One region of the Psychrobacillus sp. FSL K6-2843 genome, then DNA from elsewhere that is predicted to be linked to it. Evidence: a T-box and tRNA genes for the amino acid it is inferred to sense, from the RefSeq annotation. Region 1 holds a T-box; the other holds one or more tRNA genes.
What was found. A T-box is a leader RNA that pairs with one kind of tRNA and senses whether it is charged. The one in region 1 lies ahead of serS (serine--tRNA ligase), so its partner is inferred to be a tRNA-Ser.
Positions count from the first base shown of each region.

Region 2: it has a tRNA-Ser gene. The T-box ahead of serS (serine--tRNA ligase) is inferred to sense a tRNA for this amino acid. The anticodon was not compared.

Region 1 is NZ_CP152021.1:7,975-24,645, reverse strand. It holds gene MKY94_RS00090 (glycosyl hydrolase family 18 protein) at 1-431, opposite strand, end outside; gene tadA (tRNA adenosine(34) deaminase TadA) at 508-984, shown strand; gene serS (serine--tRNA ligase) at 1,205-2,479, opposite strand; T-box leader at 2,559-2,773, opposite strand; gene pdxT (pyridoxal 5'-phosphate synthase glutaminase subunit PdxT) at 2,798-3,391, opposite strand; gene pdxS (pyridoxal 5'-phosphate synthase lyase subunit PdxS) at 3,393-4,277, opposite strand; gene MKY94_RS00065 (PLP-dependent aminotransferase family protein) at 4,386-5,789, shown strand; gene MKY94_RS00060 (serine hydrolase) at 5,917-7,287, opposite strand; gene guaB (IMP dehydrogenase) at 7,381-8,847, opposite strand; rRNA gene rrf (5S ribosomal RNA) at 9,452-9,567, opposite strand; rRNA gene MKY94_RS00045 (23S ribosomal RNA) at 9,701-12,628, opposite strand; rRNA gene MKY94_RS00040 (16S ribosomal RNA) at 12,825-14,378, opposite strand; gene MKY94_RS00035 (HD-GYP domain-containing protein) at 14,763-15,872, opposite strand; gene gyrA (DNA gyrase subunit A) at 15,979-16,671, opposite strand, start outside.
Region 2 is NZ_CP152021.1:291,970-308,640, forward strand. It holds gene MKY94_RS01475 (ROK family protein) at 1-136, opposite strand, end outside; gene MKY94_RS01480 (extracellular solute-binding protein) at 308-1,600, shown strand; gene MKY94_RS01485 (sugar ABC transporter permease) at 1,694-2,572, shown strand; gene MKY94_RS01490 (carbohydrate ABC transporter permease) at 2,586-3,407, shown strand; gene MKY94_RS01495 (YesL family protein) at 3,437-4,072, opposite strand; gene xylA (xylose isomerase) at 4,272-5,594, shown strand; gene xylB (xylulokinase) at 5,625-7,124, shown strand; gene MKY94_RS01510 (aldose epimerase family protein) at 7,223-8,272, shown strand; gene MKY94_RS01515 (hypothetical protein) at 8,406-9,059, opposite strand; tRNA gene MKY94_RS01520 (tRNA-Gly) at 9,204-9,274, opposite strand; tRNA gene MKY94_RS01525 (tRNA-Phe) at 9,290-9,365, opposite strand; tRNA gene MKY94_RS01530 (tRNA-Asp) at 9,477-9,552, opposite strand; tRNA gene MKY94_RS01535 (tRNA-Met) at 9,556-9,632, opposite strand; tRNA gene MKY94_RS01540 (tRNA-Ser) at 9,720-9,812, opposite strand; gene MKY94_RS01545 (VWA domain-containing protein) at 10,012-11,424, shown strand; gene MKY94_RS01550 (hypothetical protein) at 11,439-13,127, shown strand; gene MKY94_RS01555 (SNF2-related protein) at 13,239-14,771, shown strand; gene MKY94_RS01560 (YqhG family protein) at 14,801-15,577, shown strand; gene MKY94_RS01565 (NADH-dependent flavin oxidoreductase) at 15,624-16,671, opposite strand, start outside.

The DNA.
Region 1 (16,671 bases):
TCTTCATTTGTAAAAATTGTATTGGCAAGCGTGTCACTAAATGCTCCTTCTTCAATGTTGGTCAATACAATAACCGTCTCAACATTGTTTTCTTCTGCTATCTCCGACAAGCTTCCCCAATTCATTGGAGTTAACGATCCGTCTCTTTTAACGTCAAAAGCAAAGGGCATCATATAAGTTAGTTCTGCAGCTACATTTCTTACTTTTTCAATCACTGTTTCCGAGGGGACATCGGTATACCATTCAACATATAAATTAGATTCAATAGAGGGTCTGTTTGGATCTGGCGTGGAGGGTAGAACAATCGCCTGACCTACAACCAATACATCTTGATCCGGTAAACCATTAATAGAGGCAAGAGTAGCCGCACTCGTTCCAAAACGCTTGGCAATAGAGTATAAACTATCACCAGTTTTCACTACATAATTCATACCATCACTCCTTCAAACTAAATTATGCAAGGGACATACAAAACATGCTAAAATACGCGTAAGGAGTTGACTCCAAATGGACGAGTATTATATGAATTTAGCAATTGAAGAAGCAAAGAAAGCAGCTACAATAGGAGAAGTCCCTATAGGTGCGATTATCGTACATAAAAATGAGGTAATTGCGAGAGGTTACAATTTACGAGAGACAACACAGAATGCGACAACCCATGCTGAGCTACTGGCTATTCAAGAAGCTTGTGCCAAAATCGGGAGTTGGAGACTAGAGGAAACTACTCTTTATGTAACTCTAGAACCTTGTCCTATGTGTGCAGGAGCAATATTGCAATCGCGTATCCCACGAGTCGTTTATGGTGCTCGAGACCTTAAAGCGGGTTGTGTAGACTCATTATATACGCTATTAAATGACAATAGATTTAACCATGTCTGTGAGGTAACAGAGGGAGTTCTTGCAGAGACTTGCGGTAATTTACTAACCACTTTTTTTCGAGAGCTACGAATGAAAAAAAAGAACCAAAAACGCCAGGAGCTCTGAGCATTTTTGGTTCTAAACAGAAGTTTTTTAAATTGTTTGCCTCGCTTTCCCCATTTGCTTGTCGGAGCAAACATAGGCGCTTGCGCTTTTCTTTTTGTCTAGCTCCACCGCCTTGCCCCTCGAGGTCAAATGGGATAAAGCTGTGGGGGCTGAGGAACTGCCTCCTCGCTTTCCCCATTTGCTTGTCGGGGCAGACATAGGCGCTTGCGCTTTTCTTAGTTTATTGGATAACTTTTTTGCCACCCATGTAAGGTTGTAGTACCTCTGGGATTTTAACAGAACCATCTGGTTGCTGATAATTTTCTAGGATAGCGGCAACTGTGCGCCCAATTGCTAGTCCACTTCCGTTTAATGTGTGTACAAACTCTGGTTTAGCGCCCGGTTCTCTTCTAAAACGGATTCCTGCACGACGAGCTTGGAAGTCTTCAAAGTTACTGCAAGAAGAAATCTCTTTATACTCCCCATAGCTTGGTAACCATACTTCAATATCATATTTTTTAGCAGCAGTGAAACCAAGGTCGGCAGTGCACATACGTAGCACTCGATATGGAAGACCCAAAAGTTGTAGCACTTTTTCTGCATGTCCTGTTAGAAGCTCCAACTGTTCGTAAGAATCCTCTGGTTTTACAAAACGTACAAGCTCTACTTTATTGAATTGATGCTGACGGATTAGTCCGCGTGTATCTCTACCTGCAGAACCGGCCTCCGAACGGAAACAAGCACTAAATGCAGTAAACGCTTGTGGAAGTTCTGCTCCATCTAAAATCTCATCGCGGTAGAAGTTGGTTACTGGAACCTCAGCAGTTGGGATTAAGAAATAATCCTCCTCGTTAACTAGGAAAGCATCCTCTTCAAACTTTGGAAGCTGACCAGTGCCCGTTAAACTCATACGGTTCGCCATATAAGGTGGAAGCATTTCCTCGTAGCCATGCTCTTCTGAATGAAGATCCATCATGAAATTCCATAGCGCGCGCTCTAATCTTGCACCTAGACCACGGTAAAATGCAAAACGGCTTCCAGTTACTTTTGCAGCACGCTCAAAATCCACTATTTTTAAATCTGTGGCGATATCCCAGTGAGCTTTTGTATCAAAATCAAATGAAGGGACATCTCCCCACTTACGGATTTCCACATTATCATCCTCGGAGTCACCAACCGGAACGTCATCATGCGGAATATTTGGAATACGCATCATCATGTAGTCAAACTTTTCTTCTACTTGACGTAGCTCTTCATCCAACGCTTTAATCTCATCGCCAACCTCACGCATACGCACAATTAAATCATCAGCATTCTCTTTGTTTCGTTTCATTTGAGAGATTTTTTGAGAAACCTCGTTTCTTTCTGCCTTTAATACTTCTGTTTTTGCTATTAATTCTCTACGCTTTTGGTCTAAAGGAAGAAATTGATCGAACTCAGAGATATCTTCTCCACGCTTCGCAAGTTTAGCTTTCACTTCTTCATAATTATCACGTACAAATTTTACATCTAACATATGAATTCCTCCTCTTAATATTTCGACAATTTTAACCAACCATTAATTAAATAACGACAAAAAAGCCCCCATCCCTAAAAAAAGGGACGAGAGCTACCCGCGTTGCCACCCTGATTGAACTGACACATGATCAGATCCACTTGTCTAATAACGGCTTTTCAACCGGCCACAGCTTACCTATTTTTCAGCTGCGCAACTCAAAGGACGGATTCACAAGGGTCTTTATCAGCTTCCACCAACCGCTGACTCTCTAAAAAAAACTTACTTGTTACTACTTCCTATCATCGTTTTTTAATTCATGAAATTAATCATACTTTACTATAGGTTGACCTGTTTGGCAAGTGATTCCTGAACCATTTGTATAAAATAGGCAGTTATACGATGATCGTTCGTTAATTCAGGATGGAAGGAACATCCTAATATATTGTCCTGTCTAGCCATTACAATTCTATTTTCATGAGTTGCAAGTATTTCTACGCTTTTCCCTACATCCACAATATGGGGAGCTCTTATAAAAACAGCAGGAAAGTCAGCTGCTACTCCTTGGATTTCTAAAATAGTTTCAAAGCTATTCACTTGACGGCCAAAGGAATTTCTTTCGACAGTAGCTTCTAATACACCAATATGATGGGAATCCTGATTATGGATATTCCTTGCCAATAATATAAGGCCCGCACATGTACCGAACATTGGCTTGCCTGATTCTGCAAATTGTTTTAAAGGAATTAGCAAATCAAAGCGATCTATAAGCTTGCGCATTGTCGTACTTTCGCCACCTGGAAAGATTAAACCATCTATATTTTGAAGATCACTTTTTGTTTTGACCAATACTGCCTCTACGCCGCATTCTTCTACCGAACGAATATGTTCCATGACAGCTCCTTGAAGAGCCATTACTCCAATTTTCACTATCTTACCAACCTCGATCTTGCATACGTTCTGCATCTGTTAATCGAGAGATTTCAATTCCCTTCATAGGGATTCCTAAATCCTTTGAAATATCCACTAAAAATTTATAATCGCGATAATGAGTAGTTGCTTCCACAATAGCACGGGCAAATTTCTCTGGACTATCAGATTTGAATATTCCAGATCCGACAAACACTCCATCTGCTCCAAGTTCCATCATAAGCGCAGCATCTGCTGGAGTAGCAACTCCTCCCGCTGCGAAGTTTACTACTGGTAATTTTCCTTTTTGTTTGATTTGCAATAAAATCTCATATGGCGCTCCTAATTTTTTTGCTTCTGTCATTAGTTCATCCTCGTTCATATGCACAATTTTTCTAACCTGTGCATTAACCTTTCGTAAATGGCGAACTGCTTCTACAATGTTACCTGTCCCTGGTTCGCCTTTCGTCCGAAGCATTGATGCCCCTTCACCTATACGTCGAGCTGCCTCTCCCAAATCCTTACACCCACAAACAAATGGCACTGTGAACTCACTTTTACGCAAATGAAATTCTTCATCGGCTGGTGTCAGCACCTCTGATTCGTCAATATAGTCCACACCCATTGCCTCTAAAATTCTTGCCTCCGTTATATGTCCAATGCGAGCTTTTGCCATGACTGGTATCGTTACAGCACCCATTACCTCTTCCATTATGCGTGGATCGGCCATGCGAGCAACTCCCCCTGCTGCACGGATATCAGAGGGTACACGTTCTAATGCCATTACAGCCACAGCACCGGCTGCCTCCGCAATTCGTGCTTGCTCTGCGTTAATAACATCCATTATAACTCCACCTTTTTGCATCTCTGCCATACCTCTTTTTACTATCTCAGTACCTGTCATATGTATTTTCATCTTGAATACCTCCTAACTGTTATAAAATTTAGTATAATGATATATGACCATATGAAAAGCGCCAGAAACACTAAAATGAAAGTGGTCAGATTGGATGATACTATGGATTTCCTCATGTTTCCTTTAGAAAAAAATTCAAACAGCCCATTATATGAACAACTATATAAATTTATAAAAGATGCCATAGTACAAGGCAATATTAAGGAAGGAGATAAGCTTCCCTCTAAAAGAAAGCTTGCTGACTATCTTGATCTTAGCCAAACTACAATTGAGCTTTCTTATAGTCAGCTGCTAGCAGAAGGTTACATAAATTCAGAACCTAGAAGGGGATATTTTGTTCAAAATATTGAGGAGCTTGCTTTGATCGAAATAGAAGATTCTCAAATTGTTAAAGAAGAAAAAACTCCATCCTACCATTTGGATTTTTCTCCGGGAAGGATAGATGAGGATTCCTTTCCTTTTACACTGTGGAGAAAATATGCAAGGGATTTGGTTCATGAAGAAAATAAAGAGCTTCTTCAGCTTGGACATCCTCAGGGAGACTATATACTAAGACAGCAAATATCTTCATACCTTTATCAATCTCGTGGTGTAAAAAGTACACCCGAACAAATTATTTTAGGCTCAGGAACAGAACAGATTATGCCACTACTCATACGCCTCCTTGGAAATGAGGCAGTCTATGGCTATGAAAACCCTGGTTATCCACTCTCTCATCATCTTTTTTTAGAGCATGAGGAAAAATCGGTGCCTGTCCGGGTAGATGATGAGGGATTAGTCGTTCAGGAGTTAGAAAACACTAATGCAACTGTTATGTATGTCACTCCGTCTCATCAATTTCCCACTGGTTCTGTTATGTCAGCTTCACGAAGAAGTCAGCTGCTAGCCTGGGCTTATCAACATGAGAAACGTTATATTATTGAAGATGATTATGACAGTGAATTCAGATATACTGGTAAACCAATTCCTTCTTTACAAGGAATGGACCAAAACGACCGTGTAATTTATTTAAGCACGTTTTCTAAGTCTCTGATGCCTTCCTTAAGGATCGCCTATGCGGTACTTCCAAAACCACTTATAAAGCAATACAAGGCGAAATATTACTATTATTCAGCTACTGTCCCACGAATGGACCAATATATACTTGCAAAGTTTATGGAGGACGGTCACTTCGGGAAGCATCTAAATAAAATGAGAAAAATTTATAAAAGAAAGCTAGAAATTATTACGAAGTCTCTTTTAGAATATGAGCCAGCTGTTACCCTTTCTGGAGAACAGGCAGGAATGCATCTTTTATTGACCATTCATACACAAAAGAAGGAAGAGGAACTGGTTGCCCTTGCTCAACAAGCAAATATTCAAATCTATGGTCTGAATAAGTATATAACCTTTCCCATAGAAGAAACTCACCCAAAATTGGTATTAGGATTCGGTGGATTAGAGTTCTCAAATATTTCGACAACCATACATGAGCTAATGAAGGCAATAAAAATCAAGCATTCTTAATTTCTTTCCTATACAAAAAAGCACTGACAACTCTAATTGAGTTTCAGTGCTTAAGTATAGTAAGAAGGTGGTGCAAGTGTCTAAGTCTAGGTTAACTAGTAACACTTTGCACATGCTTTCTTATTTATTAAAATAATCCGCCTACAAAGTCGGTCGTACTATCCCACAAGCCGCTAAAGAATTTGCCAATACCTTGGAACATTAAACTGAACCAACCAGCTCTTTCTACAGCTTCTGTTGTTACAACATCGACACTTGCTTGGTCACCAATAATATAACCGTAATCAGTGCCTTCTGTTTTTTCAAGGTGTACTGTTCCTACAACTGTATCCTTTTTAACTTCAGCTTCTAACTTGTCTTTTGTTGGAGTAAATACAGGCTTGTACAGATCTTTATCGCTAGATTTAATCATCATAGAAATAGGTTCTTTGACTGCAATTGCAACTTTGTCTTCTTTTCCTTTATTTACTTCTAGAGTTTCATGGTCAGGAATTTTATATCCTGCTGGTATTAGCTCTACTTTAGTAAATTGAGCAAATCCAAAATCAAACAAAGCTCTAGTTGCATCAAATCTAGCCTTATAACTTCCCTTTCCATTAGCATCTACTGCTTTCATCACTACAGCGATTACTCTCATACCATTTCTTTCAGCAGTTCCAGTGAAGGAGTGACCAGCAAAATCTGTTGTTCCTGTTTTCAAACCATCTACGCCTTGATATTCATAAACTAATCCTGGTAGCATCCAGTTCCAGTTACTCATTTCAATAGCATCCGGTGTACCCTCACGGAAGATTTTTTTAGGTATTTTAGTTGTTTCTAAAACTTCTGGGTAGTCTTTCATAAGAAGGTAAGCCAATTTTGCTACTGAGCTAGCAGGCATCACATTCTCGTCTGTTGCCCCTGTACTCTTTGGATGCATCCCTTGTAAATCAGCATTATTTAAACCAGTAGAGTTAACAAACTTATAATTTTCTAAGCCCATTTCTCCAGCTTTTTCATTCATTAGTTTTATAAAATTTTCTTCTGTTCCAGCAATAGTTTCTGCAATAGCAATAGTTGCTGCATTTGCAGAATAGATAGCCATTGCTTCATATAATTCACGAATTGAATAAGTACCATCCTCACGTAGAGGTACATTACTTAAACGACGATCTTGAGAAATTTTATATGTATATTCATTTACTGAATATTGTTGGTCCCATGAGATTTTACCTTCTTCAATTGCTTCGAAAAGAAGATACTCCGTCATCATTTTTGTCATACTCGCAATACCTAAAGCTGCATCTGCATTTTGTTCATAAAGAATTTTTCCGGAATCCGCATCTACTAAGATTGCAGCGTCCACATTTAAATTCAAACTTTCCTCTGCTTTTGTGGTAGCTGGTATTACACCTACTAAAGACACAAGCAACATCGGAAGTACTAGCCACTTTACCATTGTTGTTTTCCAAAATTTCTTCACTACTGTACCTCCACTTTTTCTATTATCACTGCTCATTTTATCATACTTTTTGAACTAGGTGCATAACACTTTAAAAAAGCACCCATTCGGCCTATATATAGACGGTGAATGGGTGCGAAAGTTTCTTTATTAAGAGATAGAATAGTTTGGTGCCTCTTTTGTAATTTGTACATCATGAGGATGACTTTCACGTAGGCCAGCGCCAGTCATGCGTATAAATTGGGCCTTTTCACGTAAGTCCTCTAGAGTGCCTGTACCACAATACCCCATACCTGCACGAACCCCACCAAGAAGTTGGTGAATCGTATCAGATAGTGGCCCTTTGTATGGCAAACGCCCTTCAATTCCTTCTGGTACTAATTTCTTTGCATCCTCTTGGAAGTAACGGTCCTTAGAACCTTTTTCCATAGCACCGATAGAACCCATACCTCGGTATACTTTAAAACGTCTACCTTGGAAGATTTCTGTTTCTCCTGGACTTTCTGTAGTTCCTGCAAGTAAACTACCAAGCATTACTACATGTCCACCAGCAGCTAATGCTTTCACGATATCTCCGGAAAATTTAATACCGCCATCTGCAATGATCGTTTTTCCGGACTTTCTAGCTTCGTTAGCACAGTCATAGATTGCAGTAATTTGTGGTACTCCCACACCTGCCACCACACGAGTTGTACAAATAGAACCTGGACCAATTCCTACTTTTACTACATCTGCCCCTGCTTCAAATAGTGCCTTTGTTGCCTCACCAGTTGCAACATTTCCAGCAACGATATCTAAATCTGGATAAGTTGCTCTTATTTCTTTCACTACTTCAATAACACCTTTAGAATGTCCATGAGCAGTATCAATTACGATTGCATCTACCTGTGCTTCTACTAATTTCTGCACTCGAATCATCGTATCCTTCGTTACTCCAACCGCAGCCCCTACTAGCAAACGACCATGATGGTCTTTTGCTGCATTTGGAAACTCAATTACTTTTTCAATATCTTTAATAGTAATTAGACCTTTTAGAATGCCATTGTCATCCACTATCGGTAATTTTTCAATTTTGTATTGTTGAAGAATCTTTTCAGCCTGCTCTAACGTAGTACCAACAGCAGCAGTTACTAATTTTTCTTTAGTCATTACATCGGATATTTGTAAAGAGTAGTCTTGGATAAAGCGTAAATCACGATTTGTAATAATCCCTACAAGTCTCAATTCTTCTTCATTGTTTACAATTGGCACACCAGAGATTCTGTATTTACCCATCAAATGCTCTGCATCATAAACTTGGTGAGTTGGTGTAAGGTAGAAAGGATCGGTTATAACTCCATTTTCTGAACGTTTAACTGTTTCCACTTGTTCTGCTTGTTCCTCAATGCTCATGTTTTTGTGAATAATGCCCAGTCCACCTTGACGAGCCATAGCAATAGCCATCTTCGCTTCTGTAACTGTATCCATACCAGCACTTACTACAGGAATATTTAGCTTAATTTTTGAAGTTAATTGTACTGATAAGTTAATATCCTTTGGTAGAACCTCTGATTGAGCTGGAACTAATAAAACATCGTCAAACGTTAAACCTTCTTTTTGAAATTTTGATTCCCACATTACGCTGACTTCCTCCTCTGTTTAAATATTATTACAAGGTTATCAGCGGTCACAGGGCATGTCAAGAATCGATAAATAATATATATATTCTGACTTTTATGACGAGTTGTATATTTATTATATTTACAAGAGATATCTTATTTTTCTTTTACTTCGAAGAAGTGGAATGTCCTCTAGCTTTAAAATTAATCTAATTTGAAATTGTATTCTAAATTGTATTTCTGCTTTCTCGCACACTTGCTTAGTTAGAAATGGTTAGGTGCCTTCGGCACTTCTAATTTCTTTATGGAACAAACAAAAAAGCCGTCACCGATTTCTCGGTAACGACTTTTTCCAGTGCCCAGCTACGTCCTACTCTTGCAGGGGGACCCCCAACTACCATCGGCTCGGCTGCGAAACCAGATGGACGGCAGATTTCTTTGTCAGCCGCAGCCGATCGGTTCTCGCGTATGCTATACGCTCCGAGCCTCTCTTCCTTGCTTCCTCGAACTCTTTGCCCCTCTGCTTTCTCGCACACTTGCTTAGATAATGATGATTGCCTTCGGCCTTTTTCTCTTAATACAAAAAAGCCGCCACCGATTACTCGGTAACGACTTCCTATAGTGCCCAGCGACGTCCTACTCTTGCAGGGGGAGACCCCCAACTACCATCGGCGCTGAAGAGCTTAACTTCCGTGTTCGGTATGGGAACGGGTGTGACCTCTTCGCCATCATCACTAGACTTGTCGGCTTTCAATCCACTGCGCATTGCGTTGTCAACTTCGCTCGTTTCCTAGCACTGCTTGTGTTTTGAAATCCTCTTGAGTTGTTCACTCAAAACTGGATAAAAGACATCATTAATGGAAACAAACAATTTGGTTAAGTCCTCGATCGATTAGTATTCGTCAGCTGCACGTGTCGCCACGCTTCCACCCCGAACCTATCTACCTCATCGTCTTTGAGGGATCTTACTTACTTGCGTAATGGGAAATCTCATCTTGAGGGGGGCTTCGTGCTTAGATGCTTTCAGCACTTATCCCGTCCACACATAGCTACCCAGCGATGCCCTTGGCAGAACAACTGGTACACCAGCGGTGTGTCCATCCCGGTCCTCTCGTACTAAGGACAGCTCCTCTCAAATTTCCTACGCCCACGACGGATAGGGACCGAACTGTCTCACGACGTTCTGAACCCAGCTCGCGTACCGCTTTAATGGGCGAACAGCCCAACCCTTGGGACCGACTACAGCCCCAGGATGCGATGAGCCGACATCGAGGTGCCAAACCTCCCCGTCGATGTGGACTCTTGGGGGAGATAAGCCTGTTATCCCCGGGGTAGCTTTTATCCGTTGAGCGATGGCCCTTCCATGCGGAACCACCGGATCACTAAGCCCGTCTTTCGACCCTGCTCGACTTGTAGGTCTCGCAGTCAAGCTCCCTTCTGCCTTTACACTCTTCGAATGATTTCCAACCATTCTGAGGGAACCTTTGGGCGCCTCCGTTACACTTTAGGAGGCGACCGCCCCAGTCAAACTGCCCGCCTGACACTGTCTCCTACCCGGGTTACGGGTATGGGTTAGAATTTCAATACAACCAGGGTAGTATCCCACCGACGCCTCCTCCGAAGCTGGCGCTCCGGGCTCTAAGGCTCCTACCTATCCTGTACAAGTTGCACCAAAATTCAATATCAAGCTACAGTAAAGCTCCACGGGGTCTTTCCGTCCTGTCGCGGGTAACCTGCATCTTCACAGGTACTATAATTTCACCGAGTCTCTCGTTGAGACAGTGCCCAGATCGTTACGCCTTTCGTGCGGGTCGGAACTTACCCGACAAGGAATTTCGCTACCTTAGGACCGTTATAGTTACGGCCGCCGTTTACTGGGGCTTCAATTCGCACCTTCGCTTGCGCTAAGCACTCCTCTTAACCTTCCAGCACCGGGCAGGCGTCAGCCCCTATACTTCACCTTACGGTTTTGCAGAGACCTGTGTTTTTGCTAAACAGTCGCCTGGGCCTATTCACTGCGGCTCTTCTAGGCTATACACCCAAAAGAGCACCCCTTCTCCCGAAGTTACGGGGTCATTTTGCCGAGTTCCTTAACGAGAGTTCTCTCGCTCACCTTAGGATTCTCTCCTCGACTACCTGTGTCGGTTTGCGGTACGGGCACCTCCCACCTCGTTAGAGGCTTTTCTTGGCAGTGTGAAATCAGGAACTTCGGACTAAGTCCTCGCCATCACAGCTCAATGTTACAGAGTGCGGATTTGCCTACACTCACACCTCACTGCTTGGACGTGCATAACCAACAGCACGCTTACCCTATCCTACTGCGTCCCCCCATCACTCAAACGGTGGGGTGGTGGTACAGGAATATCAACCTGTTGTCCATCGTCTACGCCTATCGGCCTCGACTTAGGTCCCGACTAACCCTGAGCGGACGAGCCTTCCTCAGGAAACCTTAGTCATACGGTGGATGGGATTCTCACCCATCTTTCGCTACTCATACCGGCATTCTCACTTCTAAGCGCTCCACCAGTCCTTCCGGTCTGACTTCAACGCCCTTAGAACGCTCTCCTACCACTGATACCAAAGGTATCAATCCACAGCTTCGGTGATTTGTTTAGCCCCGATACATTTTCGGCGCAGCGTCACTCGACCAGTGAGCTATTACGCACTCTTTAAATGATGGCTGCTTCTAAGCCAACATCCTGGTTGTCTAAGCAACGCCACATCCTTTTCCACTTAACAAATACTTTGGGACCTTAGCTGGTGGTCTGGGCTGTTTCCCTCTTGACTACGGATCTTATCACTCGCAGTCTGACTCCCAAACATAAATCATTGGCATTCGGAGTTTGTCTGAATTCGGTAACCCGGGATGGGCCCCTAGTCCAAACAGTGCTCTACCTCCAAGATTCTAACGTTTGAGGCTAGCCCTAAAGCTATTTCGGAGAGAACCAGCTATCTCCAGGTTCGATTGGAATTTCTCCGCTACCCACACCTCATCCCCGCACTTTTCAACGTGCGTGGGTTCGGACCTCCAGTAAGTGTTACCTTACCTTCATCCTGGACATGGGTAGATCACCTGGTTTCGGGTCTACGACCACATACTCATTCGCCCTATTCAGACTCGCTTTCGCTGCGGCTCCGTCTTCTCAACTTAACCTCGCATGTAATCGTAACTCGCCGGTTCATTCTACAAAAGGCACGCCATCACCCGTTAACGGGCTTTGACTATTTGTAGGCACACGGTTTCAGGGTCTATTTCACTCCCCTTCCGGGGTGCTTTTCACCTTTCCCTCACGGTACTGGTTCACTATCGGTCACTAGGTAGTATTTAGCCTTGGGAGATGGTCCTCCCGGATTCCGACGGAATTTCACGTGTTCCGCCGTACTCAGGATACACTCTGGAGGGAATGAATTTTGGACTACGGGGCTTTTACCCTATCCTGCGGACCTTTCCAGGTCGCTTCATCTAACTCATTCTTTTGTAACTCCGTATAGAGTGTCCTACAACCCCAAGAGGCAAGCCTCTTGGTTTGGGCTCTTCCCGTTTCGCTCGCCGCTACTCAGGGAATCGAATTTTCTTTCTCTTCCTCCAGGTACTTAGATGTTTCAGTTCCCTGGGTGTGTCTCAGATGCGCTATGTATTCACGCAAATGTACTGCCCCATTACGGGCAGTGGGTTTCCCCATTCGGAAATCTCCGGATCGAAGCTCACTTACAGCTCCCCGAAGCATATCGGTGTTAGTGCCGTCCTTCGTCGACTCCTAGTGCCAAGGCATCCACCGTGCGCCCTTATTAACTTAACCTAAAAGTTAAAAGTACTACACTTGCAATCACGTAAGTGATCACAATTTGAATATCTTGCGTTTGTTTCTTTTTTGATGTCGTTTTATCCAGTTTTCAAAGAACAATTTAAATGCTCATCATAAAAATGAACACTCAAAACTGAACTGCAAAACGTTAAGATACAGATAAAGATCTGTATTCCGAATATATCCTTAGAAAGGAGGTGATCCAGCCGCACCTTCCGATACGGCTACCTTGTTACGACTTCACCCCAATCATCTGTCCCACCTTCGGCGGCTGGCTCCCAAAAGGGTTACCCCACCGACTTCGGGTGTTACAAACTCTCGTGGTGTGACGGGCGGTGTGTACAAGGCCCGGGAACGTATTCACCGTGGCATGCTGATCCACGATTACTAGCGATTCCGGCTTCATGTAGGCGAGTTGCAGCCTACAATCCGAACTGAGAACGGTTTTATGGGATTAGCTCACCCTCGCGGGGTTGCGACCCTCTGTACCGTCCATTGTAGCACGTGTGTAGCCCAGGTCATAAGGGGCATGATGATTTGACGTCATCCCCACCTTCCTCCGGTTTATCACCGGCAGTCACCTTAGAGTGCCCAACTGAATGCTGGCAACTAAGATCAAGGGTTGCGCTCGTTGCGGGACTTAACCCAACATCTCACGACACGAGCTGACGACAACCATGCACCACCTGTCACCGCTGTCCCCGAAGGGAAAAGCCTATCTCTAGGCCGGTCAGCGGGATGTCAAGACCTGGTAAGGTTCTTCGCGTTGCTTCGAATTAAACCACATGCTCCACCGCTTGTGCGGGCCCCCGTCAATTCCTTTGAGTTTCAGTCTTGCGACCGTACTCCCCAGGCGGAGTGCTTAATGCGTTAGCTGCAGCACTAAGGGGCGGAAACCCCCTAACACTTAGCACTCATCGTTTACGGCGTGGACTACCAGGGTATCTAATCCTGTTTGCTCCCCACGCTTTCGCGCCTCAGCGTCAGTTACAGACCAGAAAGCCGCCTTCGCCACTGGTGTTCCTCCAAATCTCTACGCATTTCACCGCTACACTTGGAATTCCGCTTTCCTCTTCTGCACTCAAGTCCCCCAGTTTCCAATGACCCTCCACGGTTGAGCCGTGGGCTTTCACATCAGACTTAAAGGACCGCCTGCGCGCGCTTTACGCCCAATAATTCCGGACAACGCTTGCCACCTACGTATTACCGCGGCTGCTGGCACGTAGTTAGCCGTGGCTTTCTAATGAGGTACCGTCAAGGTACGAGCAGTTACTCTCGTACTTGTTCTTCCCTCACAACAGAGTTTTACGATCCGAAAACCTTCTTCACTCACGCGGCGTTGCTCCATCAGACTTTCGTCCATTGTGGAAGATTCCCTACTGCTGCCTCCCGTAGGAGTCTGGGCCGTGTCTCAGTCCCAGTGTGGCCGATCACCCTCTCAGGTCGGCTACGCATCGTCGCCTTGGTGAGCCGTTACCTCACCAACTAGCTAATGCGCCGCGGGCCCATCCTGTAGTGACAGCCGAAACCGTCTTTTAACATCTCCCCATGTGAGGAAATGGATTATTCGGTATTAGCCCCGGTTTCCCGGAGTTATCCCAATCTACAGGGCAGGTTGCCCACGTGTTACTCACCCGTCCGCCGCTAAATCAGAAGAAGCAAGCTTCTTCATCATCCGCTCGACTTGCATGTATTAGGCACGCCGCCAGCGTTCGTCCTGAGCCAGGATCAAACTCTCCATAATAGAGAACTTAAAAAGCTCATTTTGTTTTGCTGGCATCATCATTAAATGATGTCAAAAATTGTTTTGCGTCAATACAACCGAAGTTGTTTGATGCTATATGTCTTAACGTTTTGCATGTTCAGTTTTCAATGTTCATGTGTTTTTTTCGTCTTGTTTTGACGACTTCTCTATATTATCAAGGTTTCAAAGATAAGTCAACACTTTAATCAAATAAAACTTAAAACTATTTTAAGAAAGAGATATTCTTTAAATAGTTTTAAGTTTTTAGTCATGTTTCCTAATGAATCTATATAATTATCGACTACTTTTATAATGCTTGGTAAGTCTTTCTGGTTCTCAAAGTTTTACTTCTATACTTACATATAGATAACTCTAAAAAGATTATTAATCAATTATACTTTCTATATGTAAAGATCGTTTAGCTGCTAAGTCTAAGATTTGGCCAGTTTCAGACAATCGTATCATAGGTCTCATCGGAGAATCTCTATGGATAAAGATAATCTCTCCTAGCTCTCCATCTGATAATCTCACTCGAGTGGATATTGGTAAATCGCATACAAGAGAGATGAGTGCATTAACTGCTTCAATATTGTATTTTCCAAACTCTTCTTCCTTAATCATTTCCAATACTTTAAAAGAAGAGGCTCTTGCTCGATATATTCTCTCAGAGGTCATTGCATGGTATACATCTGCGACTGCAATTATTTGAGCAACCAAAGAGATATTTTCCATTTTTTCTCCCTTAGGATAACCACTACCGTCTAGACGTTCATGGTGTTGGAAGATTCCTAATTTTGTCTCTGGCTTTAACAGCGGACTATCTTTGATAGCTTGAAAGCTAAAAATAGTATGTTTTTTAATTTCTGAGAATTCATTTTCTGTAAGAGGAGTCTTCTTTTCTCTAATCTTCTGATCAATCTTAGCCATTCCTACATCAGCTAAAAGGCCTGCGGTAGCTATTTGATTGATTTGTCCAGAAGTGTATTGAAGTTTCCTTGCAATTGCTCCAGATAGCATCCCCACTGCCAACGAATGATGTGCTATGTATTTATCAATGGATGAATAACTATTTAGAAGAGAAAATATTTGTTTTTCTTGCATCGCTCGATCTATTAAAGGCATTACTATATGCCTTAACTTTGCAACATCCACCTTCACTCCAGCTTCCCAGGAAGAAAATTCTTTATAGAAGTTACTTACAGATTCATTATATAACGTTTTAAAGTTAGTTTTATTAAGGGATAGAGAATTACTTTTTTCTACAATAACACGTTCCTTGTTATTAAGTTCTAGAATTTCTTCTTCTGACCTATTAAAGATATTTTCAATTGACACAGGTACTTTAGTAACGTTGAAGGCTCTTAGTACTTCTAAATGCTCTCTTGTCAGCCTTGTATCTTTACGCATAATTGGGTATTTAGTGTTCACAAAAAGATCTTCGGCAACGATACTACCAATTCTAATTTCATCTAAATTTTGTAAAGTATATTCCATTTTATACCCTGCTTTTCTTTTATTTTCCTTAATTATACTAAATTTTTTTCAATTTTGTATATGTAAAAAAATCACCCTTAAACTAAGTTTAAGGGTGATTTAGTAATTATTCTTCTATTGAGGTAGAATCATCTTCATTGTTAGAAGCTACTTCTTCTACAATTTCATCGTCTGTTTCTTCTTCCTCATCTTCTTTTGCAACTTTAGCAACGGTAGCTATTAACTCATTATTTGATAATCTCATCAGGCGCACTCCTTGAGTGCTTCTTCCTGTAATTGAAATGTCATTAACATCCATACGGATTAACATTCCATTTATCGTGATTAACATTAAGTCTTCTAAACCTTCCACTGCCTTCACAGCACATAAAGGTCCATTTTTCTCAGTGATTTGGCATGTTTTCACACCCATCCCACCTCTAGTTTGTAATCGATATTCTGATTCTGGGGTACGTTTTCCATATCCCTTCTCAGTTACTACTAGGATTTCTTGACCAGGTTCAATAATTTCCATACCGACAACGTAATCGTCATCCTTCAAGCGAATTCCTCTTACTCCACCAGCTGTACGACCCATAGAACGAATATCAGTTTCTTCAAATCTTACAAGCTTGCCTTGTCGTGTACCAATTATAATTTGTTTTTTACCGTCTGTTAAACGAACTGCAATGAGTTCGTCCTCATCACGTAAAGAGATAGCTATTAAGCCATTAGCACGAATATGAGCAAAACCTGACACTGGTGTACGTTTTGTTACACCATGCTTAGTTGTGAAGATAAAATAGCTATCTTCCTCAAA
Region 2 (16,671 bases), 280 kb from region 1:
CAGTTCCTTTGTTTAATCCGACCTGACTTGCAACAGAGGCCCTGGAGATAGGGGAATTGTATTTTATTTTATCTAGAACTAGCGATTTGTTCCCTTTTTTCACCACATGATGATTCCATGTTTGGTTAGCACTCAGTTTCATCCTATTCAGCTCTTTCTATATCATTTTCATCATTCTAACATATAAATGACAAAGAAAAAAACTTTGTTTATCCACTAGACTAACATAGTGTTATTTGCTACAATGAAAACGCATACAATAGTCAGAATATTGTTGTAAAAATAATTTGGGGTGGGGGAAATAAGAATGAAAATCAACAAAATGATTAAAATTCTATTATTTGCTTCTGTATTTTATTTATTGGCAGGATGTTCAGATTCAAACGAAACATCTTCAAACGCAAATGGGGACAAAGAGATTAAGTTTATGCATTTATGGCCCGAAGGAAGTTCCAAGCAGCATTACGATGTAGTAAATGAAATTATTGCGGATTATGAAAAAGAACATGAAGGAGTCAAGGTGGATCTGGAAGTTTTAAGTAATGAACAGTATAAAGACAAGTTAAGAGTTTTATCGACATCTAAAGAGCTTCCTGATGTAGGGATGACCTGGGCAGCAGGGTTCTTAGAGCCATATGTTGGTGGTAACATGTTCGCTCCTTTAGATGATGTCATTAAAGATCAATTAAGCGATAGCTTCGTTCCAGGAACTGCGGAAGCCTATGCCCTAGACGGTAAAACATACGGTTTACCATTAGAGTTAAACATTGTAACTCTTTATTATAATAAAGCCATGTTTGAGGAACATAATTTAGAAGCACCAAAGACTTTTGAAGAATTAGAAAATGTTATAAAAGTCTTTAAAGAAGATGGTATTGATCCAATTGCTTTAGGAAACAAAGATGCTTGGACAGGATCACTTTGGTATATGTATTTAGCGGATCGTCTTGGAGGAGCAGAAGTTCTAAACAAGGCAATTGATCGTTCAGGTTCTTTTGAAGATCCAGCATTAGTAGAGGCAGCGAAAAAGGTACAAGATCTTGTGAATATGAGTGCATTCGTCAATGGGTTTAATGGTTTAGCAGATGAAGAAGCAAAAAGTATGTTCATGAGTGAGCAGGTTCCAATGTATTTGATAGCTACTTGGGATCTACCGAACTATACAACAAATGAATCTGTTCCGCAGGAATTTAGAGATTCTGTTGAATATCTGAAATTCCCGACGGTTGACGGTAATGGAGATATGGATAGCTTTGTTGGAGGACCAGGGGTAGGGCTATTCGTAGCTGAGAACTCAGATGTAAAAGAAGAAGCAAAGGATTTTGCAGCATACTTTGTTAAGCAATGGGGAGAAAAAGCTGTTACACAGGCTGGCGTAATCCCTGCTACTAAAGTAGATGCAGATTCATTGGATCTTCCAGAGATGTATATCAATATTTTGAATGAACTAAATGAGGCAAGTAATATTACTCTATTTGCAGATGTTCAAATGAGTCCAAATGTGGCACAAGTTCATTTAGATTCTATTCAAGCTCTTTTTGGAAAGGAAATGACTCCAGAAGAATTTTCAAAAGCACATGAGGATGCCCTTTCAAAATAGAAGATAGCTTTAAGAAGATTTGTCAGTGTATGTGAGGGTTATCCTATTAGTTGGATAGCCCTTGTCTACCTGATAAGGAGGGAGTTACTTGTTATGAACAAGGTAATGTCTAACAAACTGCTAATAGCGTTATATATTTCTCCGGCGCTATTACTAGTTTTGGTGTTGGTATTCATTCCGCTAATTTTATCGGGATACTATGGCTTAATGGAATGGGATGGGATAGGTGAAAAAACGTTCGTCGGATTAGAGAATTATATAAAAGGTCTCCAGGATATGAAATTTTGGAATAGTGCCTATCATTCATTCTTGTTAGCGATATTCTCCACGCTGAGCTTGGCCATTTATTTAACAATATCTTTTGTTTTGGCATCCAAGATAAAAGGATCTGATCTTTTAAGAAAAATATATTTAATACCGATGTTACTGTCCTCTGTGGCGATAGCACAGCTCTGGATTAAAGTGTATAACCCATCTAACGGTATTTTAAATGTTTTTCTAAAGCAAATAGGAGTGGAAAATCCTCCTGCTTGGTTAGCGGATCCGTCTCTCGTTTTGTTTGCTATATTTATCCCGATTTTGTGGCAATATGCAGGATTTTATATTTTGATTTACTATGCTGCATTGAAGAATATCCCAGAGTCATTAATTGAAGCAGCAAGAATGGATGGTGCTACAGCATTCCAAATTGCCACAAGGATTAAGTTGCCATTAATCAAAGAAGTCGTAAGTGTGACAGTCGTATTAGCGATAATTGGGTCGTTAAAATACTTTGATTTAATTTATGTGATGACTTCTGGTGGTCCGAATGGTGCAAGTGAAGTAATGGCTTCCTATATGTATAAACTAGCATTTTCAAGCTATAACTTTGGATATGGAAGTGCGATTGGATTCCTTCTATTAATTATTACTTTAATTGTAACTTTTGTTATTCGTAAATTAACTACACCAAAAGAGAGAATAGAATATTAAAGGAGGTTTGTATATGAAACGCGTTGGCTACTTCTTTCTATATTTCAGTCTAATAGTAGTAGCATTGTTTCAAATCATCCCGCTAATATGGTTATTTATTTTCTCATTAAAAGATAATCGGGAAATATTTGCGGGATCACCATTTGCCTTACCTTCTGAGTTTAGGTGGGAAAATTATCTAAAAGTTTGGGATGGAGGTATAGGAGTTTACTTTTTTAATAGTGTTTGGATTACAGCTCTTGCGATAGTGTTAACTGTTCTTTTTGCAAGTATGGCTACTTTTGCTATTACTCGAATGAGGTGGAAGCTAAGCGGAGCTGTACTAAGTCTGTTTATCATCGGGTTAATGATTCCTATCCATTCAGCGCTTATCCCACTCTACAGTATGTTTTTGAGTGTAAATTTAATAGATAACCCGTTCGGTGTTGTTATTACATATACAGCCTATAATCTGCCAATTACCATGATGATCTTACTCGGGTTCTATTACACGCTACCAAAGGAAATTGAGGAAGCTGCTGTTATAGACGGTTGCTCAGTTAATCGGATGTTTTTTAAGGTTATTCTTCCAATGACCACACCAGTAATGGCTACAACAGTAGTCATTAATATGATCTATAACTGGAATGAGTTTGTGTTCGTCAATACATTTATAAGCTCTGAGAAATACAAAACGTTAACGGTTGGTATCCAAAATTTCATTGGACAGTATATGACGGATTGGGGAGCGATAGGAGCTACGCTGATCATAAGCGTATTGCCAATCATTATCGCCTTTATTTTCTTTAGCAATAAAGTAGTGGAAGGTATCTCGGCAAGTGCTGTGAAAGGGTAAAGCTAATAGCTTCACGTATATAGAAGCTATTACCCATTGCTTGATTTTAATGCCTCTTGTTTTTCACTTACTTTTTGAAATGCAAGGAGGCCAAATCTCATAGATATAAGAGCATAGACGCTTCCGCCAAATATAAATCCGATAGCTGGAAGAATGCTTATTAAATAGAAGAAGGGCAATAAGCAGAGAAAGATGAATAGCGTAGTAATTGGATTGATTAGCATAATAAAAAAGGAATTTTTTATCACCTGTCCTAGCTTTAAATTGAAATGTACAAAGGATGGAAAAAGGTAAAACAAAAACATAATGAATAGTAGCATAAAAGCAAATAGAGGAAGGTATGTCCAACTTAAAAGCTTGCTATTGGTAGATTGAATATAAAAAATATCTAACACAATAACTACTCCGATGATGGTAACAAAGATTCCTAACAAATTGCTTTTAACAAATTCATTTCTATAATGCTTCCAGAAAGTACTGAACAAGGGTAAATCGGTTTCACCTTTTAGCCACTCTCTTACAACTGCGAACATCGAAATAGTGGAGGGGAAAAAACCGAAAATTACGCCACCTAGCAGAGTAAAAAGTATCCATAGCACATTTAAATAAGCAAATTTAGTAATCCATTCGGTTGCGTTATAAATAAAGCTACTAGTTGCATTCATAGAAATCCGCCTTTGTTTTCTATTTTTTTTAATAAGTTAAATAATTATTAATAGCATACACTCTACTTTTGAAGAATGTCACCACTTTTATTTGAAAGTTATAACTTTGTTCAGATAATTTACAAACTAAATTAAAATACGCTCAGTGATATAACATCCTAAATCTGGTTGCTGAGAATATAATCCGGAGGTATAAATGATGGTCTATTTTCAAAATGTAAAAAAAGTTAGATTCGAAGGTGCTACTTCGAAAAATCCTTATGCATTTAAGTTTTATAATCCGCAGGAGAAAATTGGCGATAAAACAATGGAAGAGGCCTTAAGGTATGCCGTGTCCTATTGGCATACGTTTACAATGGACGGTTCAGATCCATTTGGAGCGGGAAGTATGAATCGCCCTTGGGACAATTTTAGGGGGTTGGATTTAGCAAAAGCAAGGGTAGAGGCATCCTTTGAGTTCTACGAAAAGATGGATGTCCCGTTTTTCTGCTTCCATGATGTTGATATTGCTCCAGAGGGAATTAATTTAAAGGAAAGCAATCATAATTTAGACGTGATTGTAAGCATGATAAAGGATTATATGAAAACTAGTAAAGCAAAATTGCTTTGGAATACGGCAAATAACTTTACCCATCCTCGCTTTGTTCATGGAGCTGCAACTTCGAGTAATGCCGATGTATTTGCGTACTCCGCTGCTAAAGTGAAAAAAGGGTTAGAAATTGGTAAGGAGCTTGGTGCACAAAATTATGTGTTCTGGGGTGGGCGAGAAGGTTACGACACTTTATTGAATACAAATATGAAACTAGAATTGGATAACCTGGCTCGTTTTTATCATATGGCTGTAGATTACGCTAAAGAAATTGGCTTTGATGCTCAATTCTTAATAGAACCAAAACCAAAAGAGCCATCTACTCACCAATATGATTATGATGTAGCCACTGCACATGCATTTTTACAAAGCTATGGTCTGGAAAAATCATTCAAGTTTAATATTGAAGCAAATCATGCAACGCTTGCTGGTCATACATTTGAGCATGAGCTTCATTATGCGCGCATTAATAATATGTTAGGCTCAGTTGATGCTAACCAAGGTAACCCACTTCTTGGATGGGATACTGACGAATTCCCAACAGATTTATGGACTACAACTCTTGCGATGTATGAAATCTTGCAAAATGGTGGACTAGGCAGAGGTGGTTTAAACTTTGATGCAAAAGTTAGAAGAGCATCATTTGAACCAGAGGACTTGTTCCATGCACATATCGCTGGAATGGACGCTTTTGCAGTAGGTTTACGAGTGGCTCAAAATCTAATAGATGATAAAGTGCTTGAAAATGTTGTAGAAGATCGTTACAAAACGTACAAAGAAGGCATTGGATTAGAGATAGTTGAAGGTAAAACAGATTTCCATAAACTAGAAGCATATGCTTTAGAGCTACAAGATATTAAACAGACTTCCGGTCGTCTAGAGCAGATTAAGGCGACAATCAATCAGTATTTATTACAGGCGTTTAAGAAATAATACGCTTTCATATGGTAGGGGGGCTGAAGTATGAAATATGTCATTGGAGTAGATTTAGGAACGAGTGCTGTAAAAATATTACTCATAAATAAAAACGGAAAAGTCGTTCAAAGTGTTTCGAGATCATACCCCTTAATACAGGAAAAAACAGGTTACAGCGAACAAAATCCTCAGCACTGGGTTGACCAAACACTTTTGGGGTTAGAGGAGCTTTTGAAGGATTACTCGGACGATGTTGTGAATATAGAAGGGTTAAGTTTTTCTGGTCAGATGCACGGTCTGGTTCTGTTAGATGAGCAAAATGAAGTATTACGGCCTGCGATTCTTTGGAATGACACTCGTACTTCCGCTCAGTGTCAGCAAATCTATGATGTGATTGGCGAGGAAAGACTGCTACAAATAACAAAAAATCCTGCTTTAGAGGGTTTTACTCTACCGAAAATATTATGGGTGAAGGAACATGAGCCAAATATATTTGAGAAGGCAAAGACATTTATACTCCCTAAGGATTATCTAAGATTTAAACTTACAGGACAACTACATATGGAGTATTCGGATGCTGCTGGAACTCTTCTACTAGATGTTAGTAGAAAAGAATGGAGCACGGCTATATGTACATTATTAGATATCAATCCTAGTCTATGCCCTCCATTGGTAGAATCCCACGACGAAGTTGGTTCACTTTCTTTGGAGGCTGCCCAAGCCACTGGTCTTTCAGCTACTACTCGTGTATTTGCTGGTGGTGCGGATAATGCATGTGGAGCGATAGGTTCTGGAATTTTAGAAGATGGAAAAACTCTATGCAGCATAGGTACATCCGGAGTTGTATTATCCTATGAAGCAACATCGAATAAAAATTTTGATGGAAAGGTTCATTATTTTAATCACGGAGCGCCGGATGCTTTTTATACAATGGGTGTAACGCTTTCAGCAGGATACAGCTTAACTTGGTTTAAAGAGGTATTTGCAAAGGAAGAATCGTTCCAACAACTATTGTCTGAGGTAGGTTCTGTTCCAGTAGGTTCAAATGGGTTAGTATTTACCCCTTATCTAGTTGGAGAAAGAACTCCTTATGCAGACGCGGCAGTTCGTGCAAGTTTTATTGGGATGGACAGTTCTCACCAACGTAAGAATTTTACTCGTGCAATTTTAGAAGGAATTACATTCTCTCTGCTAGAATCTATTGAAATCTTTCGACAAAACGGTAAGTTAATAGATACTATTGTGTCCATTGGCGGTGGCGCTCAAAATGAAGATTGGCTTCAAATGCAGGCAGATATTTTTAATGCCAAAATTGTTCGCTTAACGAGTGAACAGGGCCCAGGAATGGGTGCTGCGATGTTAGCAGCCTATGGTTGTGGATGGTTCGATTCGTTAAAGGATTGTGCAGACGAGTTTTTGAAGGTGGAGAAGCAGTTTACTCCTATTAAAGCCAATGTAATAAAATATAAGAAATTATTTCCTATTTATCAAAAGGTTTATTTTCACACGAAAGACCTGAATAAAAATCTTTTAGAATTCCGTGAGTAAGGATGAATAAATTGAGTCTCAACTTATATAGTTGGGACTCTTATTTATAAGGCGATTGGAAGTGAAATTACATAGGAGAGGAATGAAGCAAAGTGTTAGTGCAGAAGAAGCTAATTGGATTAATAGACGACGACCAGCCTGTTACATTGTTTACAGTAAAAAATAAAAATGGTTTTGAAATATCTTGCATGAATTATGGATGTGTAATTACTAAAATTTTAGCATCTGACCGTAGAGGGCAATATGAAAATGTAGTATTGGGGTTCGATACAATTGAGGAGTACGGTCAAAACGCCAAGTATTTAGGAGCTGTCGTAGGTCGAGTCGCTGGTCGTATTAAACGAGGAACTTTCCGCTTAGGAGAGAATGTCTACAATATTCCAAAGAACGAGAAAAACAACCATATACATGGAGGGGCCAAAGGATTCAGTCACGTATTATGGGATGCTACCGTGTTAGAAGGAAAAGAGGAAACAACGATTGAATTTACATACTTAAGTGAAGATGGGGAAGAGGGATACCCTGGAAATTTAGAGATGAAAGTAACTTATACGATTCTAAATGAAAGAGACACTCTATCTATTACGTACAAAGGTATTTGTGATAGGGATACTGTGGTAAACGTAACAAATCACTCTTATTTCAATCTTAGTGGAAACCTACAGAGGGATGTATTGGACCATGAACTAATGATAGAAAGTTCTACATACTTGGAGTTGGATGAGGAATTTCTCCCAACTGGAAATTTAGTTCCAGTAGATGACACTGTATTTGACTTTCGGAAGTTTCGTAAAATTGCTGATGGAGTAGACTCGGTTCATCCTCAAACTATGCTAGTAGGTCACGGTTATGATCATCCATTTCTATTGGAAGATAATTCTGGCACAATCGTATTAACAGAAAAGGAAAGTGGTCGCAAACTAATAGTAGAAACGACAGAATCTGCAGTAGTCCTCTATTCTGGAAATAACTTGGCTGGCTCTGAAACAATGAGAGGAGAACAGGTAAGAAACTATTTAGGTGTATGCTTAGAAACACAAGGTCCACCTGACTCCATTCATCATCCTCATTTTCCTTCCTCAATTCTACTAGCAGGGAATGAGTACAAATCAACGACAATCTATTCCTTTGAAGTGATAATTGATTGACAATGTATGTAAAAGAGGATCTTCTTGGCATAGGTGCAAATATATTTGAGGATAAAGTAAGACAGTGGTTGATTATTTAACACATAATAAAACATCTTCAATTGGCACTTGTCCAATTGAAGATGTAAAATAATTAAAGATCAATAATTTCATCATATCCGATTAATTTATCCATATGGCTTGCGATCATAGCTATAATTGTACTTGCCTCATCTTTTTTAAAAGTAAAGGTACTTTCATCGACGAACTCCTCATCATCTACCCAGCTACGATTTCTTCTACGGAGAACACCATCGCCATTGGCACTGTCTATACCGAACTGATATGTTACCTCAATATTATCATCTATTAAAAATGCAGTAACCTCAGGTGTTTCCCAATCCACATCAATTTCTTCTAACATGATTTCATCGTCATCATCATCGTCATCGTTGTCACCATCATCATCCAAATAAATTAATTCACTTTCACTGTCATCTTCAAGAAATTCGTGAAAGCTTTCATGAACAGCTTCTATAATATCAGTAATGTCATCTAACATTATTCTGGTAGGTTGGAGAAGTTCAACATCGAAACTTTCAACATAGAACTCTTCATTATAAGGATCAAATAGAATAGTGCAAAAATAGTCTCGCTCATCCTCTAACGTACTAACAAAAAATTCAATTCGCGGATGTTTAGAGGCGCGATTAATGTTCATGTGGCCGACTTGATCGTACTGCTCGCAAATCGAATTCAAATGATCCTGTAGCTCCTCTGTTACTCTGTCAAACCATTCTGTAGTCATAGTCATTACCGCCTCTCATCATTTTCTCCTACTATCTTGTCCTAACAAGGAGTTATTATTCCAACGAATGAAAGAAATTGAAAAAGAAACGACAAAAAAAAAGGCCCATTGATCTTTGCATCAATAGGTCTTCTTTTTATTGGAAGCGGGTGAAGAGAATCGAACTCTCATCATCAGCTTGGAAGGCTGAGGTTTTACCACTAAACTACACCCGCATATTAAAACATAAATGGTGGCTCAGGACGGAATCGAACCGCCGACACAAGGATTTTCAGTCCTTTGCTCTACCGACTGAGCTACTGAGCCTAAATTTGTATCAAGTAAACGAAGCTTAGTATCTCATAGTCAGTTAAGTATAATACAAAATATGTATGTTATATCACTTAGTTGCATAGGAACTGCTTGCTTACAAAAAAATGGCGGTCCCGACCGGGATCGAACCGGCGATCTCCTGCGTGACAGGCAGGCATGTTAACCGCTACACCACGGGACCATTTGGTTGCGGGGACAGGATTTGAACCTGTGACCTTCGGGTTATGAGCCCGACGAGCTACCGAACTGCTCCACCCCGCGACAATAAGAAAGAGTTGAAATTTAAATCAACTACGCATTATAAACTAGTATACTATATTTTACACTTACAAACAACGTAAATAAAAATGGAGGAGGAAGAGGGATTCGAACCCCCGCGCGGTATGACCCGCCTGTCGGTTTTCAAGACCGATCCCTTCAGCCGAACTTGGGTATTCCTCCATATGATGTTACTGTACTAGCAACAAGACAAGAACTAGTATACCATTTTTAAAAAATAAAAGCAACCTCCTTTTTCTTCTAAAACAAATTTTAAGGTTATATCCGTAATAATAAAAGTTGTTTCTTCTCTTAAATGAAACATTTTTCCATTATGTTACGTATGGAATTATAAGTAAGTTTAAAAGCAAGGAGGAATTTCATGAATCGACTATTTACTTTATTAACTATGTTGCTCATATTGTTCCTATCAGCTTGCTCGAATGAATCTCAAGCAGGTGAAGAAAATAAAAAAATAAGTGACAATCAAAAAATAGTAACAGAAGAGGAGAACACTGAAAAAGAAAAACTCCTCGCAATTGAAAAAATTATTATTCCGACAGATTTAGAGGAATGGAAGAATTCTGAGCCAGGTTTGTTCGCACTAGACTATTCTTTTGAACACGAAACATCCAGTTGGCCAAAGGATGCAAGAGAGCTAACACTAGATGAACAAGAAGAGCTTAAAAATACTACGGACATGATAAAAGATGAGGAAACATTATTTAAAATGCTTCTCTATTATTTCGGTAGCACTGTGTATAGTGATCTGTTAGATAAACAGATGAATTATGTAGCCGTTTTAAATGAACCATATTTACCTGAGCCTACTAAAGAAACAATCTCAGGTGGAAGTAATGAGGAAGTTACACCAAAGTCGATACTATTACTCGATGCAAGTTCAAGTATGCTATTGTCCGTAGATGGCAAACAAAAGATGGGGATAGCAAAAACTGCTATGAAGCGTTTTGCAAAGACGATTGGAGCTTCTAGTGAAGTTTCTCTTTATGTCTATGGCCATGAAGGTTCACAGGAGGATAAAGATAAGGAACTTTCTTGTACAAAGATAGATGAGATTTATCCAATGCAGTCTTATAGTACGGATAAATTTGATCCTGTAGTGGATGATGTCGCGGCAAAAGGATGGACTCCATTAGCTGCCGCAATAAAAACAGCAAATGAAGCAAGTAAGAATTCTGAAGGTGCATTAACTGTTTATATTGTTAGTGACGGAGCAGAGACATGCGACGGGGATCCTATTAAAGAGGCCGAAGAGTTTGCTAAAGGAAATGAAAACCGTCAAGTAAATATTGTTGGCTTTAATGTAGACCAAAAAGGTCAAGATCAATTAAAGGCTGTAGCTGAAGCGGGAAAAGGAGAATATATTTCTGCTGAAAATAGCGACGAATTGAATAAAAGTATCGAAGAAAAGTGGGTTATTCCAAGTGTCTTAGATGTGGCTTATATTCAATTAAATGCACCCAATGGTTTTGCTATTTCTAATGCGCAGTATGATATTAGTAAAATTTCGCTTTCCCTTTCTTTTGCCATTTCCAATGAACGGAATCGATTGAGTCAAATGGTGACATGGATGGAAACGGAAGAAATAATATCAGCACATCAAGCAGAAGCACTACAAACTAAGGTGCAGGAACGAAAAGACACATTATCCAAGTGGAATGATGATTTAAGTGAATCAAAAAAACAGACGGTGGAAAACGAATATAATCGCATCCATCAAAAAATTAAAGCTTGGACAGATGAAGTGAATAAGCTGAGGTCTGAACAGTCTTAATAGGAGGGCTATTAATGAGTACATTTTTCATTATCGCAATCGTGGTAATTGCCTTCATTTTTTATTATTTACTTACTAGAGAAAGAAAGAAATTAAAGAAGTTTAGAGAAGAATGGGCTTCTGGTATATTTTCCTCACCAGAAGCAGATTTGAACTCCATATCCTCCTATTGGTTTAATGAGAAAAAACAATTGAAAGTTTATGATGGTGTGGATGAGCTGACGTGGGCTGATTTAGGAATGAATGAGGTTTTCAAAAAGCTAAATTACACTCAATTATCTGTAGGGGAGGAATACTTATTTAATGAGCTTCGAGCAATCGACCCAAACAAGAAAGAAAGCAATGAAGCATTGTATTCGCTACTTACAGAAAACGTAAACTTGAGAGAAAAAATACTTCTAATACTTTCTGATCTTGGCAAAGAAAACTATACAAATTCATCTTCCTATTTCTTTGACTTCAAAGAGTTTGAAATAAAAAATACTTATATGTACGTAATCCTTGCACTTCTGCCCATAGCTTCTCTACTTTTCCTATTTATAAGTATTAAATATGGAATATTAAGTTTTATAGGCTCACTGATCTTAAATGGAATCATTTATTATCGAAACAAGACAAAGATAGAAAATAACCTTCATTCGGTGGGGTATGCTGCTGCTATTATAATTGCTGGTAAGCGAATAGCTTCTATTAAAGATTTGATGCTAATGCCATATATAGATGGACTAAAAAAAAGTGTTCAGCCTTTAAAAAAGGTAGTTACCTTTAACAGAATTGCAACCTTAGGAAGTGGAGGAAGTGGTGAGTTTGATTTATTGTTAGAATACGTGCGTATCCTCTTTTTGTTAGATTTTATTTCCTATAATAAGATTTTCAAAACAATTTCTGCTCACCAAAAGGAATATGAAGAAGTTTGGACTTTAGTAGGAAAGCTTGATGCGGCAATAGCAGTCAGTTATTACCGTAATACATTAGATACATACTGTACACCTACTTTTACAGACCAAGAGGTACTTACATTTGAAAAAATGGCGCATCCTCTTCTAGTAAAGCCAGTTTTAAATTCTTCTCATTTAAAGAAATCTACGCTTATCACAGGCTCTAATGCTTCTGGGAAGTCTACATATATTAAAGCTGTGGCTATTAATGCCATCCTAGCACAAACAATCAATACAGCAATTGCAAAAAGCTGGACTATGAAGCCTAGTTATATCGTAACTTCTATGGCGGTTCAGGATAATGTGTTGAATGGTGACAGCTATTTTATTGCTGAGATAAAATCGTTACAGCGAATTATTCGCCTCATAACGGGAGGAAAGCCTTGTATTTCGTTTATAGATGAAATTCTAAAAGGGACAAATACCATTGAACGAATAGCAGCGTCGGCCTCCATTATGGAGTGGCTATCTCTAAATAAAGGTATAAATTTGTTGGCAACCCATGACATCGAGCTGACCGAAATAGCGGAAAGTATATATGATAATTATCACTTTAGGGAAAAGGTTGAAGGTGGAGAAGTACAATTTGATTATAAAATTCATGATGGGCCTTCTATTTCAAGAAATGCTATAAAATTGCTAGAAATACTTGGATATCCAGATGAGATAACCAAAAGATCTAACGTTTTAGCTCAAAACTTTACAGTACATAGAACATGGGAAGCTTTAAAGGGAAGAGAAAACACGATAGATAGTTTATTTTAAGAATGAATTTTCCATTTTGAGAGTCTTTATATTTTATATTCTCGAAAATAAATCATACACACCTCACATTTGGGCAATCTAAGAAAAATGATTTGCTGTGAGGTGTTTTTTATGTTGATTGAAAGATCGTCTTCCTGGAAGGAAGGCTTAACAAAACGATTGGAAAATGAAGAGTCATGGGATAATTGGAATCTCTATAATATGAGCTATGACATAGTAAAAAATAATTTAATAACTGAGTTTACGGGACTTCAGTCTCCAAAGTATTTGCCAAATCTTCAGGCTTTAAACCATCAATTAGAGGTGGCGCAGACAGTTATTGAACGTATGAATGGGAAAGCAATTTTAGCGGACGAGGTAGGTCTGGGTAAAACGATTGAGGCAGGCTTAATATTGAAAGAATATATGGTACGGGGACTTGTTAAAAAGGCTCTAATACTAGCACCAGCATCTTTGATTAATCAATGGGTGGAAGAGATGAATTTCAAATTTCATATACCTGCCATCCCATACAAAAAGAGTTATTCCCTTGACCACAATGACATTGTCATTATGAGCATGGATACAGCCAAAAAAAGTCCGCATAAAGAACTCATATATGCTCAAAATTATGACATGATCATCATTGACGAGGCGCACAAGCTGAAAAATCATAAAACGAAAATATATGAATTCGTTCAAGGGTTAAAAAAGAAATTCTGCTTGCTGTTAACAGCGACGCCTGTTCAAAACGATGTATTTGAATTATTTTATCTTATTTCTCTATTGAAGCCAGGTCATTTGGGAAATTATGAGACATTCCAGGAGTCTTTTTCTGCAAGCAAACACAGCCTAGAGCATGATGAGTATTTAAGGGAACTGGTGAATCAGGTAATGGTAAGAAACAGAAGGCAGGATACTGGAATTGAATGGACAACTCGTAAGGTGAATATAATTCCAATTGAATTTACAAAAGAGGAAAAGGAAGCATATGAGATGATTTCCGATTTAAAGAATATTTCCTCTGTGTTTTCTGGTGCTTTTTCTATGATTACACTTCAAAAGGAAATGTGTAGCAGCAAGGAAGCAACCTGTTTAACGCTTAATAACATGGTGGAGAAATGTACCAACCGCGAAGAGGTTGCTTATGTGCAAAGTGTGATGCAGAAGCTCATGTCTCTTGAAGTTAACTCTAAAGCAGAAAAAGCTTATGAGATTATTGCAGAAGCAAATGACAAGGTGATTATTTTTACGGAATACCGTGCAAGTCAAATTTATCTGCAATGGTATTTAAGCACGAAGGGAATTACAAGTGTTTTATTTAACGGGAAGTTCAACAAAAACAAGCGTGATTGGATGAAGCATTTGTTCAAGGAGCAGGCACAGGTGCTAATAGCAACCGAATCGGGTGGAGAAGGTATCAATCTCCAGTTTTGTCATCATGTTATCAACTATGATCTTCCTTGGAACCCGATGAAGCTAGAGCAACGAATTGGGCGAGTGCATAGATTAGGGCAAGAGCATGATGTCCACATCTATAATTTGGCTATTCAGGATACGATTGAGCAGCATATTCTAGATTTGCTTTACACCAAAATCGATGTATTTGAAAAGGTAGTCGGCGAACTAGATGATATTCTAACGACTTATAAAAAAACAATATAGTGCAGGTAGGGTATGGAAGGAGGGTATGCATGTACCCAAAACAAGTTCACGATTTTTTACTTCAATTTTTTAAAGAAAATAATTGCCCGATATTAAGTGAGAGCGACCATTACGTGGTCGTTCAATTGACGGAAGAGATGGATAAAAAGCTTATGAATCGACCGTATTATTGGCAATATGTAGAAGCAACTGGTGCCGAGTCGAGTCCTATGCAGCTGACATTCATTACAGACAAAACGAAGCTGCAAGAGGATATAAAAGGAGAGGTAATCCATTTTGGTTCGAACAGGCTTAACCAAATGTTCCAAGCGGCACAGGAGCTCGGGTCATTTGTCCATATGTATGAAAAGGTAGTAAGTGATACCCAAGTCATATTTACACCTTGGTTAGGGGTCAATTATAAGGTTACCTACTATAGTGATCAGACAAAGGAAACTCTCTTCTCCTTGGGGTTAAATTTAATGACTGGAATTGTTAGGGAGGATTTCCACGATTCGATGAAAGAAATTAGTTTTGATGTGGCTATGCCAGACAATGTATTTAATCTGCCATATATCATTAAGCCATTACGTGGTTTAGAGCGGTTAGATGCAGTAATTGACGGTATTATTGCTAACGACGATCATACATGGGCGGAAGAAGCAAAAGAAAGATGGCGAAGGAGCCTAGAGGTACTTGAATACTTTTATGAAGGTGTAGAAGAGAAGCCAGAGTGCTACGAAATGGAGAAAAAGGCTCTCGAGGAGCAGTATGCGGCTCGAGTTGGTATTGAGATTATTAGCGGTGGTTTGTTTTATATGCGATGATAAATGACGGCTCCGGAAAATTAATCTCCGGAGCCGTTTTTAAATGTTAGTCTGCAACCTTAAACCAACCTTTAACCTGCATAATTTTATCCCATAATGGATCTGGAATGTCCAGTTCCTCTTTTTTGCTTACATACACAGCTGGGAAGATGGTGTCGTCTTCTCCTTTTTCCAGTTTTGAAAACCATTCAGGGTCAGTTACTAGTGCACGTCCAATCGCAACAAGGGGAGTCACCTCTAATGCTTTTTCAACGTCCTCTCTAGTTTCCAAAGTACCAACGCCCATTACAGGAACTTTGTCTCCAATTGCTTCCTGGATAAGTTTAATGCGTGGAGTAGTATCGTTTTCATCACGATTAGAGGAACCAAAGAAATGCCCAAGGGAAACGTGAATATAATCTAGATTTTTCTCAGATAAAACATGTACAAGCTCCAAAGAATCTTCCATTGTAAATCCAGGATCCTGATACTCCTCTGGTGAAAAACGATATCCTATTATGAATGGCTCTGTTGAGTACTGCTTAGCTGCCGTCTGAACAGCCTCAACAATTGCTAACGGGAATGTCATGCGCTTTTCTAAGCTTCCGCCCCATTTGTCTGTTCTACGATTGGAGTGTGGAGAGAAGAACTGGTGGATTAAGTAAGTGTTCGCCCCATGGATTTCTACTCCATCAAATCCTGCCTCAATAGCTCTTCGCGTTGCTTCTTTAAAAGAAGCAATTGTTTTTTCAATTTCTTCTGCTGTCATTTCGCGTGGCACTTCTGCATTGTCGCGTGGAGCAGCAACAGCACTGGCAGATACAGGCTGTTCGCCATTTAACACCTTCGAATTAGATTGTCGCCCGGCATGGAAGATTTGTAGTATAGCCTTTGCTCCATTGTCTTTAATGGCATTTGCTAGCTTTTTCAGACTAGGAATTCTATCGTCAGATTCAGCACCTATTGAGTATTCGAATCCAGCACCAAGTGGCTCTGCATAAGCACACGCTGTAATAACTGCCCCGATTCCACTTTTAGCACGTCGAGCATAATAGATTAGTTCGTCATCTGATATATCGCCATTTTTCTCGGATGAATAAGTTGTCATTGGAGCC